3 regions of the Paraburkholderia sp. RL17-347-BIC-D genome follow, and region 1 is predicted to be linked to each of the others. Evidence: riboswitches for the same ligand, from Rfam matches in the RefSeq annotation. Region 1 holds a riboswitch; each other region holds the start of a gene.
What was found. A riboswitch is a leader RNA that binds a small molecule or an ion and turns the genes downstream of it on or off. The one in region 1 is predicted to bind manganese.
Positions count from the first base shown of each region.

Region 1 (4,238 bases):
GTCGACTTCGTCACGCTGGTGACGACGCCCGAGTCCAAGGACTTCATCCCGCGCGCCGACCGGATCGCCGTGTTCGATAACGACGGCACGCTGTGGCCGGAGCAACCGGCCTCGGTGCAACTGGTGTTCGCGCTGCAACGTGTGAAGACGGTGGCCGCGCGGCATCCGGAATGGAAGCGTCAGGAACCGTTCCGCTCAATCCTCAAAGGCAATCTCAAGAATGTGGCGGCAAGCGGCGACGCCGGCTCGATGCGGGTGTTGGCGGCGGCCCACGCCGGCCTGACGGGCGACCAGTTCGCCGCGCTCGTGCACGAATGGTTCGATGCCGCGAACGACCCGCGCTTCAACCGGCCTTACGCCGATCTCGCGTATCAGCCCATGCTCGAGTTGCTCGCCTATTTGCGCGCGAGCGGCTTCAAGACCTATCTGGTGACGGGCGGCGACGTCGAGTTCGTCCGCGACGTGGCTCAGCGCATGTACGGCATTCCGCCCGAGCAGGTGATCGGCAGCACCGTGAAGTATCGCTACGGCCAGAGCAACGGCGCGGTCTCGCTGACGCGCCTCGCGCAAGTCGACACGCTGGTCGACGGCTCGGCCAAACCACTTGCCATCGATCGCGTGATCGGCCGACGTCCGGTGATCGCGTTCGGTAACGCGGACGGCGACGCGCCGATGCTCGAATGGACCTCGGCAGGCGACGGCCCGCGCCTCGCCGCGCTCGTGCATCACACAGACGCGCAACGCGAATACGCGTACGACCGCGCGGCGAAGAGCGGCAAGCTCGACAAAGGTCTGGACGAGGCCGGCGCGAAAGGCTGGCTCGTCGTCGATATGAAAGATGATTGGAAGACCGTGTTCAAGCCTGAAGGCGCGACGACGGCAGCGGCGCCGGCGACGCCCCCGGCGAACTGAGCCTGAACCGCTGAAGGCCATTCGTAAGCGGCCTTCAGCGGTTGTTAGAGTTGTCGCGCTATGACTGGCTTTAGCGCCTTGTCTAGCGACTCAGCGTAATCGCCAGATACGTGGCATAGAGCGCGCCGCAAACCAGCAACGCCCACACCGGCACGCCGCGCTCGCGCACGTTGAGCCGCAGCCACGCCGCCGCCGCGAGCGTGATCACGATGCCGGTCACCACTTCGATGCGCGGCACCCACGGCGTCAGCAGAATACCGATCGCTGGCAGCAAGGTGCCTTGGAACACCATCGCGCCGGTGATGTTGCCGAACGCCAGCGTGTCCTTGCCGCGGCGAATCCACAGAATGCTGTTGACCTTCTCGGGCAGCTCGGTGGCGATAGGAATGATCAGCAGCGAGAGCAGCAGCGGCGACACCCCAAGCGCCTGCGACACGCCGCGCACACCATGGATGAAGCCTTCCGCGCCCCACACCAGCAGCGCGACGGCCAGCGCCAGTTGCACCACGATGGTCGCGAGATTGGTCGGCACGCGAAGGCGCGCGATCAGCATCTTGCCCGGCGCTTCGGTGCCGTGACCGGCATCGACCAGATCATTCGATGCGCGGAAGGTCATCACCACATAAGTGACGTACACGCCGACCAGCGCCACGCTGAAGAACGCGCGCACCATCATCTGCTCGTGCGGCACGTACATCGCTGCGGCGGCCAGCACGAACGCGCACAGGAAATAGTTGAGGTCGCGCGTGAAACCCGTACGCTCTGGCGCGACCCAGCCGCGCGCGCCGCGTGAACCGAGAATCGCAAGCGTCATGAGGAAGGTGGAGAGGGTGGAGAGCATCAGCGGCGCGCCGAGAATCGCGCCGACGCCGATCTCCTGATTGACCGCGCTATCCGTCGTGCCGCCCGCGATCGCGAGCAGCGGCACTAGCGTCTCGGGCAGCGCTGTGCCGACAGCGGCGAATAGCGAACCCGTTACGCCTTCGGAAATCTTGAGGCGTTCGCCCAGATGCTCGAGCGCATTGGTGAAGAGCTCGGCCGCCACCAGAATGACGACCAGCATGATGCCAAGTTCGAACAGGAGACCAGTCATGCGCGGCGCTCCGCATACACGCAGAAGCAGCGGCGCGGCGGACGGGCAGAAGGGGAGACTGGCAGGGTACGACGATGTTTCACAGGGCAACTCCGCGGTCGGACGTAGATGACAAACCAATGACGCACCGCCGCCCGTCCGACCAGAACGAGGCAGTGCGTCAATGGGCTCGCCAAACCGACCCGGTCGAACGCGCCATGACCCGCAGGCCAAGTATGTTGACGCGCTCATCCTTCAAAGGATGAAGGAAGTCGGGACACGACAAGGCCGCAAAAAACAAAAGGGCTTAGCGCATTCTGCGTAAGCCCTTGAACGAGATCGACTCTCTATGGTGCGCCCGGCTGGGATCGAACCAGCAACCCCTGCCTTCGGAGGGCAGTACTCTATCCATTGAGCTACGGGCGCTTCAACACGAAAGCGCGGCAACCAGAACGGATGCGACGCCAAAGCGAGACCGAAAGGATACCCGGTTTCGGCCACACCGTCCACCGGACGGCCCCAATGACGGCATTCGGCGGCTTTCCGACAACCCTCGCGATGCGGGTAAACGCCTGCTGAACACCCCGCCGCGCCCCTCGCCGCCGTCGAAATGTTCCGTCTATAATCGTCCGTGGCTGATTAAAGAACAAGAAGTTGCCGTCACGCTGTACCGCTCACATACCCACGGAGACGAGACAAGCATGAGCGAAGCACCACACGGAGCCCCGATCAAAACCCCCGGACAGCTCGTCGCCGCGATCATTGCCAGTTTTGCGGTACCGATCGTCATCATCGTTCTGCTAGTGATCTACGTCGACAATTCGACGCGCACCGGCGCCGGCACCGACTCTCTCTCCGAAGCCGAGGTCACCGCCCGCATCAAGCCGTTCGCCCAGGTCGACATTCGCGACGCCAACGCGCCGCGCGTCTACAAGAGCGGCGAGGAAGTCTACAAGGCCGTGTGCTCCGCGTGTCACGCGTCGGGTGCGGCAGGCGCGCCGAAATTTACCAATGCTGCCGACTGGGCGCCGCGCATCGCGCAAGGCTTCGATACGCTGCTGCACACTGCCCTCACCGGTAAAGGCGCGATGCCGCCGCGCGGCGGCACCAGCCCGGACGACTACAGCGATTTTGAGATCGCCCGCGCGGTCGCCTATATGGCCAACAACTCCGGCGGAAGCTTCCCTGAACCGGCTCAGCCGGCAGCAGGCGCCGCTGCGGCCTCCGGTGCAGCAGCGGCAGCGCCGGCCGGCGCTTCCGACGCGGGCGCGGCTCAGGCCGCCGCAGCGATGGCCGCCATGGCCAGCGTGCCGCAAGCGGCCGCGCCGGCAGCGGGCGGCACGCAAAGCGCGGACGCGTCGCAAGCCGGCAAGGCGTTGTATCAGCAGGTTTGCCAGGCCTGTCACGCGGCTGGCGTGCTGAATGCACCGAAATTCGGCGACAAGGACGCCTGGGCACCGCGTCTGAAAGAGCCAATGGACACGGTCTATAACTACGCGCTGCACGGCAAGGGCGCGATGCCTCCGAAGGGCGGCTCGACTGCCTCCGACGCGGACGTGAAGGCCGCCGTCGACTACATGGTCAGCGCGGTGAAGTAAGACGCACCGCTCGCGGCGTTTGCCGCGTGACAAAAAATCCCTGCACCGTGGCGACGCGGCGCAGGGATTTTTTTATATCTCGGCCAACAGACACGCCTACGAGATTCGCGTTATGCGCCAGGTTGGGCGCTGTCCGCGAGCGGCTGCGCACTCGACGTTTCGAAGCGCCCACTCAAGGCTTCTGCAACAGCGCCTTCAAACTCGCGAGCCGGTCTTTCGGCGACATCGGCGCTTCTTCGGGCGTCGGCGGCGGGGCATCGTCGAGCAGCATTTCGGGGATGAAGCGCGACGGCTCGCACACCACCGTTTCACGCGCGCGCTTGCGCTTCTTGCACCAGTTCAGATGCAGGCTGCGTTGTGCACGCGTGATCGCCACGTACATCAGCCGGCGTTCTTCTTCGATGCGCGCGTCGTCGATCGGCTCGTCGTCCGGACCGCCGCGATGCGGCATGATGCCTTCCTCGACGCCCACCAGAAACACGTGCGGATACTCCAGGCCCTTCGACGCATGCACCGTCGAAAGCCGCACCGCGTCGGGATCTTCCTCGCGGCCTTCGAGCATCGACATCAGCGCCACGGTCTGGATCAGGCCGAGCAGACTCTTGCCGGAGTCGCCGAGACCGTCGGCGGTGTCGTAGCCGGTGGCTTCGTCGTTC
Region 1 covers NZ_JARESS010000003.1:164,546-168,783, forward strand. Annotated here, with positions in the region: gene P0D96_RS06275 (HAD family hydrolase) at 1-912, shown strand, start outside; gene P0D96_RS06280 (sodium:calcium antiporter) at 995-2,005, opposite strand; yybP-ykoY riboswitch at 2,102-2,260, opposite strand; tRNA gene P0D96_RS06285 (tRNA-Arg) at 2,335-2,410, opposite strand; gene P0D96_RS06290 (c-type cytochrome) at 2,686-3,582, shown strand; gene P0D96_RS06295 (UvrD-helicase domain-containing protein) at 3,755-4,238, opposite strand, start outside.

Region 2 (4,238 bases), on a different contig from region 1:
GGCACATTCGTAGTTCGGGGCACGGTCTTCTTTGCGCGTCAGCGCGTACGATCTTTTTCGTACACGAAGTGCCGCCGGCATCGACATCCGGAATAGTTGCGTTGCAGCGACCGCAGCAACGAGTGAAAGCGGCAAGACACGATTCGGACAGGACGATACAGAAACGCGTTCGCTGAGCCAGTGGCAAGTGCCGCCGTTGACTCTTCAGGCCTTGCAGTCAGTGTGCAATCCGGAACGGCCGCGTGCCGCAATGCCAGTAGGCTTGCCGGTCAATCAAGTGGATGTGGTCAGAGACCTCGGCGTCAACGCTCTGCCGACGGCGCTGAATAGCGCCACTTGCTTGCGTTTGAATCGATGCGGGCGTCATTGACGCGTCGTTTTTCCGCCCGTGCACGATCCGCCTGTTCGAGGGAGAGTGCTTGTGCCTGACGCGACAGAGCATATTCGCTCACGTTGCCAGACGTACGTGCTGCAATTTTGATTTGTGATCGCATGATGATTCCAGAACAAGGGACACTAAGTGCGACCCATGTACTGACTGTATACCCATCGCCCGATGCAAGCACGCTTTCCTTTACAAAGGTGAAAACCGGAACGGTAGGGCTGCTTCTTTCTCGAACGCGCAACGGCACGCCGGAAATCTTCGGCAACGCATCCTTTCGCGCGTTTTTGCAAAAGGTGTTCATCAAACAGGTCCCGCGAGGCAGTGCGGGCACTTTGACTCTTTAGCGTTCGTCAGAGCGTGTTTATCACCCGTGCTGAAGTAACAGGCCCAACATCGTAGGCAACAGATGTCGGGGCCGGCTCTGTGATCTTCGAGGGCATCTCAGGCGACCGCGGACGGCACGCGCCTCGATCATACAAAAGCAACCCTTCGACCTAGAACAGCGGGTGCTCGTGCGGATACAGCGCCGTCCTGAGGGCAAAGCCACCGAGGACAACGAAGATGACGGCGGCCAGAATGTGGACCGCCTTGGTTGGCAGACGGTCGGCGAACTTGTGCCCCAGGTAGATGACGGGCACGTTTGCCAGCATCATGCCGAGCGTGGTGCCGGCGACCACCCCGAAGAACTCGTGAAATCGCGCAGCCAGAGCGATCGTTACGATCTGCGTCTTGTCACCCATTTCGGCCAGAAAGAACGTTAGAGCCGTGGTGCCGAACACACCCATCGGATGCCTGGTCGACACCGCCTCGGCACCGTCGAGCTTGTCGGGAATCAGAATCCAGACGGCCATGACGGCAAATGATGCGACGACCGCCCAGTTCAGGATCGTGGGGCTCAGAACGCTCGCAAGCCATGCCCCCAACGCGCCGGACGCCGCATGATTGACGAGCGTTGCGATAAAGACGCCGAGAATAATCGGAATGGGCTTGCGATATCGGGCAGCGAGCACCAAGGACAGCAGTTGGGTCTTGTCGCCGATTTCGGCTAGGCCGACCACGCTGGTCGAAACGAGGAACGATTGCATAGGTTGTGGGCCGGGCCGCGCAATAAGTACGCGATGACGCGCATTCCGGCGACCCGGTCAGGTCGGAATGCGCGTCATCGGTCTTGCCAGGCATAGTGCTGTGCACGCCATGGCGGTCTGTCGACCACCAAGTATGTTGACGGGCACCCTCGAACATTGCGCTCGAGGCGGCTACTCCCCAATGAGAGGGGCGATTCTACAGTGTCCTGGCCCGGTAACGCAAATCGTCAGCTTTCCGAAAGCGGGTGCGTCGAGATGGAACGGCGTGAGGTTACGAATGCGGAATCTGGCAGACGGAGGCAAGGGCGCCAGGTAAGGGCGAGCATCGGGGCCGTTGTAACCGACTGTAATGGCTGGCGCTCGTCCAGCGGGAATAAAAATTCGACCGATACCGTTCACAGGGAGCCGTCATGGTTCCCTTTCGCTTTGTCAGCCAGACGCGGGCAAGAGCGGGCGACGAGTTGCAACGGCACGAAGTGGACTTCCACGGCAGATTCCGACGACGGGGGTCTCAACCTTGAATAACAGGAAGAAAAATCAGATTTTTTATGAATATAAATCGTAATGATTTGCATTCTGAAGAAGGCTTTCTATGCGGACGCGCTTGCGTTGGCAGCCGGTACGTAGAGGCGCAAGCGGGGTCGCGAACCGGCAACAGACAAATGAGACAGGAGAATGAAACGTGAAGAAAGTGGGTGTCCGAAGGTTTGGGAAAAGGGCGAGCGTGGGACTGACCAGTTCACTTATTGCACTGACGCTGGCGCATTCGGCTGCGGCACAGGACTCACTGCCATCGGGCGGCGAACAGGACGGTATCGCCGACGCGCCGACACTGCCGCCCGTACAGGTTCGCGCGGCAACACCCGGGCAGGTCGTTCAGGACGATAACGTGAACGACCCCGACCAGGTTGCCGCCGTAAGCAAGACAGGAACCGCGCTCAAGGATTTGCCGGCAAGCGTGCAGGTGATCCCGCGCGCGCTGATGACCGAGCAGGGCGCGACGATGCTTCGGCAAGGCGTCAGCAACGCCAGCGGTGTGAATGTCGGTGGTCAGGATACGAAGGGCTATTACGACCATTTTCTGATTCGCGGCCTGAACGCGCAGATCTACAACGACGGATTCTCCGACGGAGACCTTTTGGGCGGCATCTCGCATTCGTTGAACGGCGTCGAGCGCATCGAGATTCTGGAAGGCCCGGGGTCGGCGCTGTTCGGCAGTGGCCCGCCGGGAGGCACGATCAATATCGTCCACTACACGCCATCTTCCGACTTCCACTACGGCGGCAATATACAGTCGGGCTCGTTTGGCACGATCTCCGGTAGCGGCTACGTGACGGGACCAACAGGAATATCTGGGTTGAACTATCGGGTCGATGCAACCGTATCGCGTTCCGATGGATTCCGCGACCTGGCGAGCCGTGACGAGGAAATCAGACCCGCCTTCGAATGGAAGCTCGACAATCACAAGATCAATTTCTCACTCGATGCGCGCGACATTCACGAAACGCCTGACTCGTATGGTCTGATCTATTTTCATGGCTCACCCATCACGAACGTATCAATCGATTCGAAGTATTCGACGCCCTTTGCGTTCGCACGCGGCAACTACGTCCGCCCGACGCTCACCGACGAGTGGAAGGTCAATGACTTTCTGACCATCAATAACCGCTTCTCGTATTTGCACCGAAGCCTCGATGTGCTCGGCAATGGCGATAGCACGAGTACGAAGGTGAGCGGCAGTGAAGTGGTCGGCCGGCAGCTACGGCAGCAGGATGATTCGGATAACAGTTTCGACTATCAGCTGGAGCCGGTGTGGCGGTTTGGGACCGGCAGCGTCAAACACACGCTGCTCACGGGATTCGAATATCAGCATCAGACGATCGATACTGAGCGTACCACGGCGGATCTGCCGAACATACCGAACGCATTCGCTCCTGTGCCACCAGAGACGTCGCTCGCCGGGCTGGCGTTTCTTTGCGACGCGAAGCATTCGTGTGATAACGATCACCTGGTTGCAAATTACTACAGCGTTTATGCAACCGATCAGATCGACGTGACCGACAAGCTGAAAGTTCGCGCGGGCGTGCGCAAGGACTGGTGGGACACGTCGCTCACGCCGAATATCACGGTGCCTGGCCGCTTCGACACAGAAGGGCAGCCGCTGGTTGCCGGGGTGACCGACTCACGCAACGATGCGCCGGTGAGCTGGAACATTGGCGTGCTGTACAAGGCACTGCCGTGGATGTCGCCGTACTTTGGCGTGTCGAAGAGTCATCTCGCCAACTTCAACTCCGAAAACACGCAAAATGGAATCGGCGCTCCGGAATCTGCCTTGCAATACGAGGCGGGCATCAAGTTCTCGTTTCTCGACGACCGGTATGTTCTGAATACGGCGTTGTTCGACGTGGAGCGCGATAACGTGGCTGCGCTGACCACGATCAACAATGTGGAAAGCGTCGTCTTCGACAGTCAGAGGACGAAGGGCGCCGAGGCGTCTCTTGACGCAAGCATTACCTCGCAGTGGCACGTCGTCGCCAATTTCACGGCGCAAGACGCGAAGATCACCGACAATCCGCAAGGGGTGGCGTCGGTGGGCAATCATCCGCAAGGCGCGCCTGCATACATTGCGAACCTCTGGACCACATACGACTTTTCCATCGCGGGCCTGCCGGGGTTTCATGTCGGCGCCGGTGTCAACTATGTCAGCAAGACCTATAGCGACATCACGAACGTCAATTCCATTCCGTCGTATGTGATTGCGAATGCCG
Region 2 covers NZ_JARESS010000001.1:643,603-647,840, forward strand. Annotated here, with positions in the region: gene P0D96_RS02990 (hypothetical protein) at 303-686, opposite strand; gene P0D96_RS02995 (TMEM165/GDT1 family protein) at 880-1,470, opposite strand; yybP-ykoY riboswitch at 1,480-1,662, opposite strand; gene P0D96_RS03000 (TonB-dependent receptor) at 2,153-4,238, shown strand, end outside.
Region 2: linked by a shared signal. The riboswitch ahead of P0D96_RS02995 (TMEM165/GDT1 family protein) and the one ahead of P0D96_RS06280 (sodium:calcium antiporter) in region 1 are both predicted to bind manganese.

Region 3 (4,238 bases), on a different contig from region 1:
ACGACAAAAACATCTGTTACTGAAGACTAGCGGGTAAAGAAAAGAGAAATAGCAAATTCAGTGTATTCCGAATTAAAAGTAAAGTGAATATTTGATTCTCTCGCGCCTGCGGACGAGGCTTTTGTTCGCGTTCTTATGCAATCCTCAAATCTCCACGCGTGCCCCCAACTCAATCACTCGATTAGCCGGTAGCTTCAGATAAGCCGCAACGTTACCCACGTTATGCAACATGACTGAGAACAAACGCTCTCGCCACATCGCCATGCCGCTATCACGAGTGGGCACCAAGGTCGCACGGCTAAGGAAGTAGGAAGTCTCCGCCGGCTCGAATGTCAAACCTTGCGACTTACAAATTTCAAGCGCGCGCGGCAAGTCGACCTCGTCCATGAAACCATACGTGATCGTGACCTGGTAGCAGTCCGAATCTAGCGGCTGCACACTCACGCGCTCACTCGTAGGCACCCACGGTATCTCCTCATTGTTCACCGTCACGAAAACGACACGTTTGTGCAGCACGCGGTTATGCATCAAATTGTTGATCAACGAATGCGGCACGCCATCAGGATCGGGCGATAGAAAGATTGCCGTGCCACCGCATCGCATCGGCGAGTCCTTCAACAACGTGGCCAGATAGGGCTTGAGCGGCATCGTCCCGGCCCTCACGCGCGCTTCGGCACGCATCATCTCCCAGCCTCGTCCCCAGGTCGCCATGATCGTGTAGATGATCAGCCCGACGAGGAGCGGGAACCAGCCGCCCTGCATGAGTTTCAGCAGGTTCGCGGAGAAGAACGCCGCGTCGATCACGAAGAAAAAACCGGTCGCAAACACGCATAGCAGCCAGTTGTAATGCCACGCGTAGCGAATGACGAAGAACGTCAGGATCGTCGTAATCAGCATCGTGCCGGTGACAGCGATACCGTACGCGGAGCCGAGCGCCGTGGATGAACCGAAGCCGAGCACAGCCGCCACGACGGCGGCCAATAACGTCCAGTTGATGCCTGGCACGTAGATTTGCCCCATTTCCCTTTCCGACGTGTAGACGACATTCATGCGCGGCAGAAAGCCGAGTTGCATCGCCTGCTTCGTCATCGAATACGTGCCGGAGATAACGGCTTGCGACGCGATTACGGTCGCGATCGTCGAAAGCACGATCATAGGATACAGCGCCCATTGCGGAAACAGTTTGTAGAACGGATTTTGCAGCGCGCCCGGATCGGCAAGCAGCAACGCGCCCTGCCCCAGATAGTTCAACGCAAGCGCGGGAAACACGAGGCCGAACCACGTCAGCCGGATCGGCCTCGCGCCGAAATGTCCCATGTCCGCATAGAGCGCTTCCGCGCCGGTCAAGGACAGAACGACCGCACCCAAAGCAACGAACGCCAGCCACCGATGATGCAGGCAAAACGCCAGCCCCGCGAGCGGATTGAGCGCGACGAGAATCGCGGGCGCGCGCATCAGGTTAATGACGCCCACCACGGCAAGCACGATGAACCAGAGCACCATCACCGGTCCGAACACGATGCCGATACCGGCCGTTCCGCGCTTCTGCATCAGGAACAATGTGACCAGCGCAACCAGCGTTACGGGAATCACACAGGTCTTGAGAAACGGCGCGGCGACCTGAAGACCTTCGACCGCGCTCAACACCGAGATCGCCGGCGTGATCACACTGTCGCCGTAAAAGAGCGCGGCGCCCATGATGCCGACACCCAGCAACATATGGCGCAAGCGCGGCCGCGTGGCAACCGACGACGCAGCCAGCGCCAGCAGCGCCATGATCCCACCTTCGCCGTGATTGTTCGCGCGCAGAATCAACGTGACGTATTTGAGCGAGACGACGACGATCAGCGACCAGACGATCAGCGAGACAATGCCGACCACATTCAGCGCGTTGAGCGACAGTCCGTTGACTGGATCGAACACCGTCTGCAGCGTATAGAGTGGACTGGTGCCGATGTCGCCATACACCACACCCAATGCTGCAAGCGCGAGTGCGGGCATCGCCGGCCGCTGATGCCCGCGCCCGCCGGAATGGCCCGCATCGGGCGCGGCGGATACTGACTGGCTCATGTCTCGCTCCAGTTTCGCGTTCTCGCGGTGCAACAATTGGCATAGGCCGATGCACGTGCGGAACCGATTCATGCTTTTGTCAGGCCTCGTTTTTTTCGAGGAGTCGCCTGCGTCCCCACGCAACAGTCAGCGTCGCCGAAGCAACCTCCGTACGAGGAACGGGCGTCCCGTTGCCCTATCGCCGGACGCGCATTCGTATTGTTCTGATGTTTTGCGTACCTGCCTTCCGCGAACGTGACCTGTCTCTTTTCCTGAAGGACGGTGTGCCACTAATTCAACATATACCATCGGCCGATTGCCACGCTACTGATACATGAAGTGGCGACAGATTTATTTCGTCTCCACATACGCGAGGTGCGATCCGTATTACATAAAGCTTTCGATGTGATATGCTCGCCCCTGTCTTTGGGGAGTAGCCGGCTTCTACCCAGAAGCGCCTGCGTCAACATTCTCGGTCGCGCAGACCGTGGTGCAGGTAGCCCTTTGGTTGGCAAGACCATCGACACACCACGCGACCGGTCGGGCGCGGAGGTGTGTCGCGGTTTTCCGCCCGACCTCGAGCCCTCCTCTCATGAATCCTGTCGCAACGCTGTTCCTTGCTTTCGCCATGTCCACCGACGCCTTTGCGGCCGCAATCGGCAAAGGCGCCACGCTCAAACGTCCTCACTGGCGTGAGGCTGTCAGGACGGGACTCATCTTCGGCGTCATCGAAGCGCTGACACCCCTGGTCGGATGGTTCCTCGGCAAAGCTGCAGCGCAATACGTCTCCGCATGGGATCACTGGATCGCGTTTGCGCTGTTGTTGGTCCTCGGCGCCCGCATGGTTTTCAATAGCTTTGCCGCCAAGGAAATCGAGGCGGCGAAACCGTCGACTCATTCGTTCTGGTTGCTGGCGCTGACCGGCTTTGCCACGAGTATCGATGCCATGGCGGTCGGTGCGGGCCTCGCCTTCGTGGACGTCAACATCTATTCCACTGCCGCCGCGATCGGGCTCGCCACCATGACGATGGTCACGATCGGCGTGATGCTCGGCCGTGTCATCGGGCATGTGGCCGGCAGGCGTGCGGAGTTGGCGGGTGGCGTCGTGCTGATCGGTATTGGCAGCACTATCCTGGCTGAGCATCTGAAGATCATCGGCTAGACGGTGGTTGACGGCCGCCGGCTGCTCTCCACCTCTTGCGGCGCGATCGACGACTGGCGCGCGCGCCGCCTGTATCATGGCGGGCTTGCGTCCGACCTGAAGTCCGCGCAAACGCATCCACCCACGACAACCCAGAGGAAGATTGGCATGACGGCCGCAACGCAATTCGATCAGGTTTCCATTGTTAAACGAGCCAACGTCTACTTCGACGGCAAGTGTGTCTCGCACACCGTTCTCTTTGCCGACGGTACGCGCAAAACGCTTGGCGTGATCCTGCCCGGCGCGCTGAACTTCGGCACTGATGCGCCGGAACTCATGGAAGTGCAGGCCGGCCAATGCCGCATCCGCCTCGAAGGCAGTGACGAGTGGAAGACGTATGGTGCGGGCGAGTCGTTTTCGGTGCCCGGGAAAAGCCGCTTCGATATCGACGTGATCGAAACACTCGACTACGTCTGCAGCTATCTGTAAAACGTGTCGCGTCGTACGACATTGGTACGGCGCGCGCATTCAAACGTGTGATTGATGATCGCCGGTTGGGCACGAGCTACAACCCAACCGACGAAGAGACGATTCCGAATCGAAGTTTCCGTTGAGATCAACGGCGCTTCATCTTGATCACTCGCGAAATCTGACCAAGCGTAAAGCCCGTGTTCTGCACGTACTTGGCGTAGTCGATCGGAGCAGTAAACGATTCCTCGGTGACGTACTCGCCCATGTAACGGAATCGGTCAGTCGCTGTTCGGACAAAAACAGGCAGTGGGTCGGTCTGTCGCGCGAGCGTTCGGCCTGCCGCTCGTGCAGCGGCGCTGCCATCGCAGACGATCACATCCGGTGCATACGGGTTGAGATCCTGACGCAATCGCGCAGCGACGACCTTGCCGCCCTTCACGGGCAAGAATGCCTGTTTGCATCCTCCCGTCACCCGATGAATATCTTCCCGAGAATACTCTTTTCCAATATCAAACATGATTTTTCTCCCAAGAATGACGCCTGGCTTTAAAGCAGTGGCATCAAGCGGAGCGATGAT
Region 3 covers NZ_JARESS010000020.1:108,198-112,435, reverse strand. Annotated here, with positions in the region: gene P0D96_RS25390 (potassium transporter Kup) at 145-2,070, opposite strand; yybP-ykoY riboswitch at 2,466-2,632, shown strand; gene mntP (manganese efflux pump MntP) at 2,642-3,211, shown strand; gene ppnP (pyrimidine/purine nucleoside phosphorylase) at 3,359-3,679, shown strand; gene P0D96_RS25375 (DUF6697 family protein) at 3,807-4,178, opposite strand.
Region 3: linked by a shared signal. The riboswitch ahead of mntP (manganese efflux pump MntP) and the one ahead of P0D96_RS06280 (sodium:calcium antiporter) in region 1 are both predicted to bind manganese.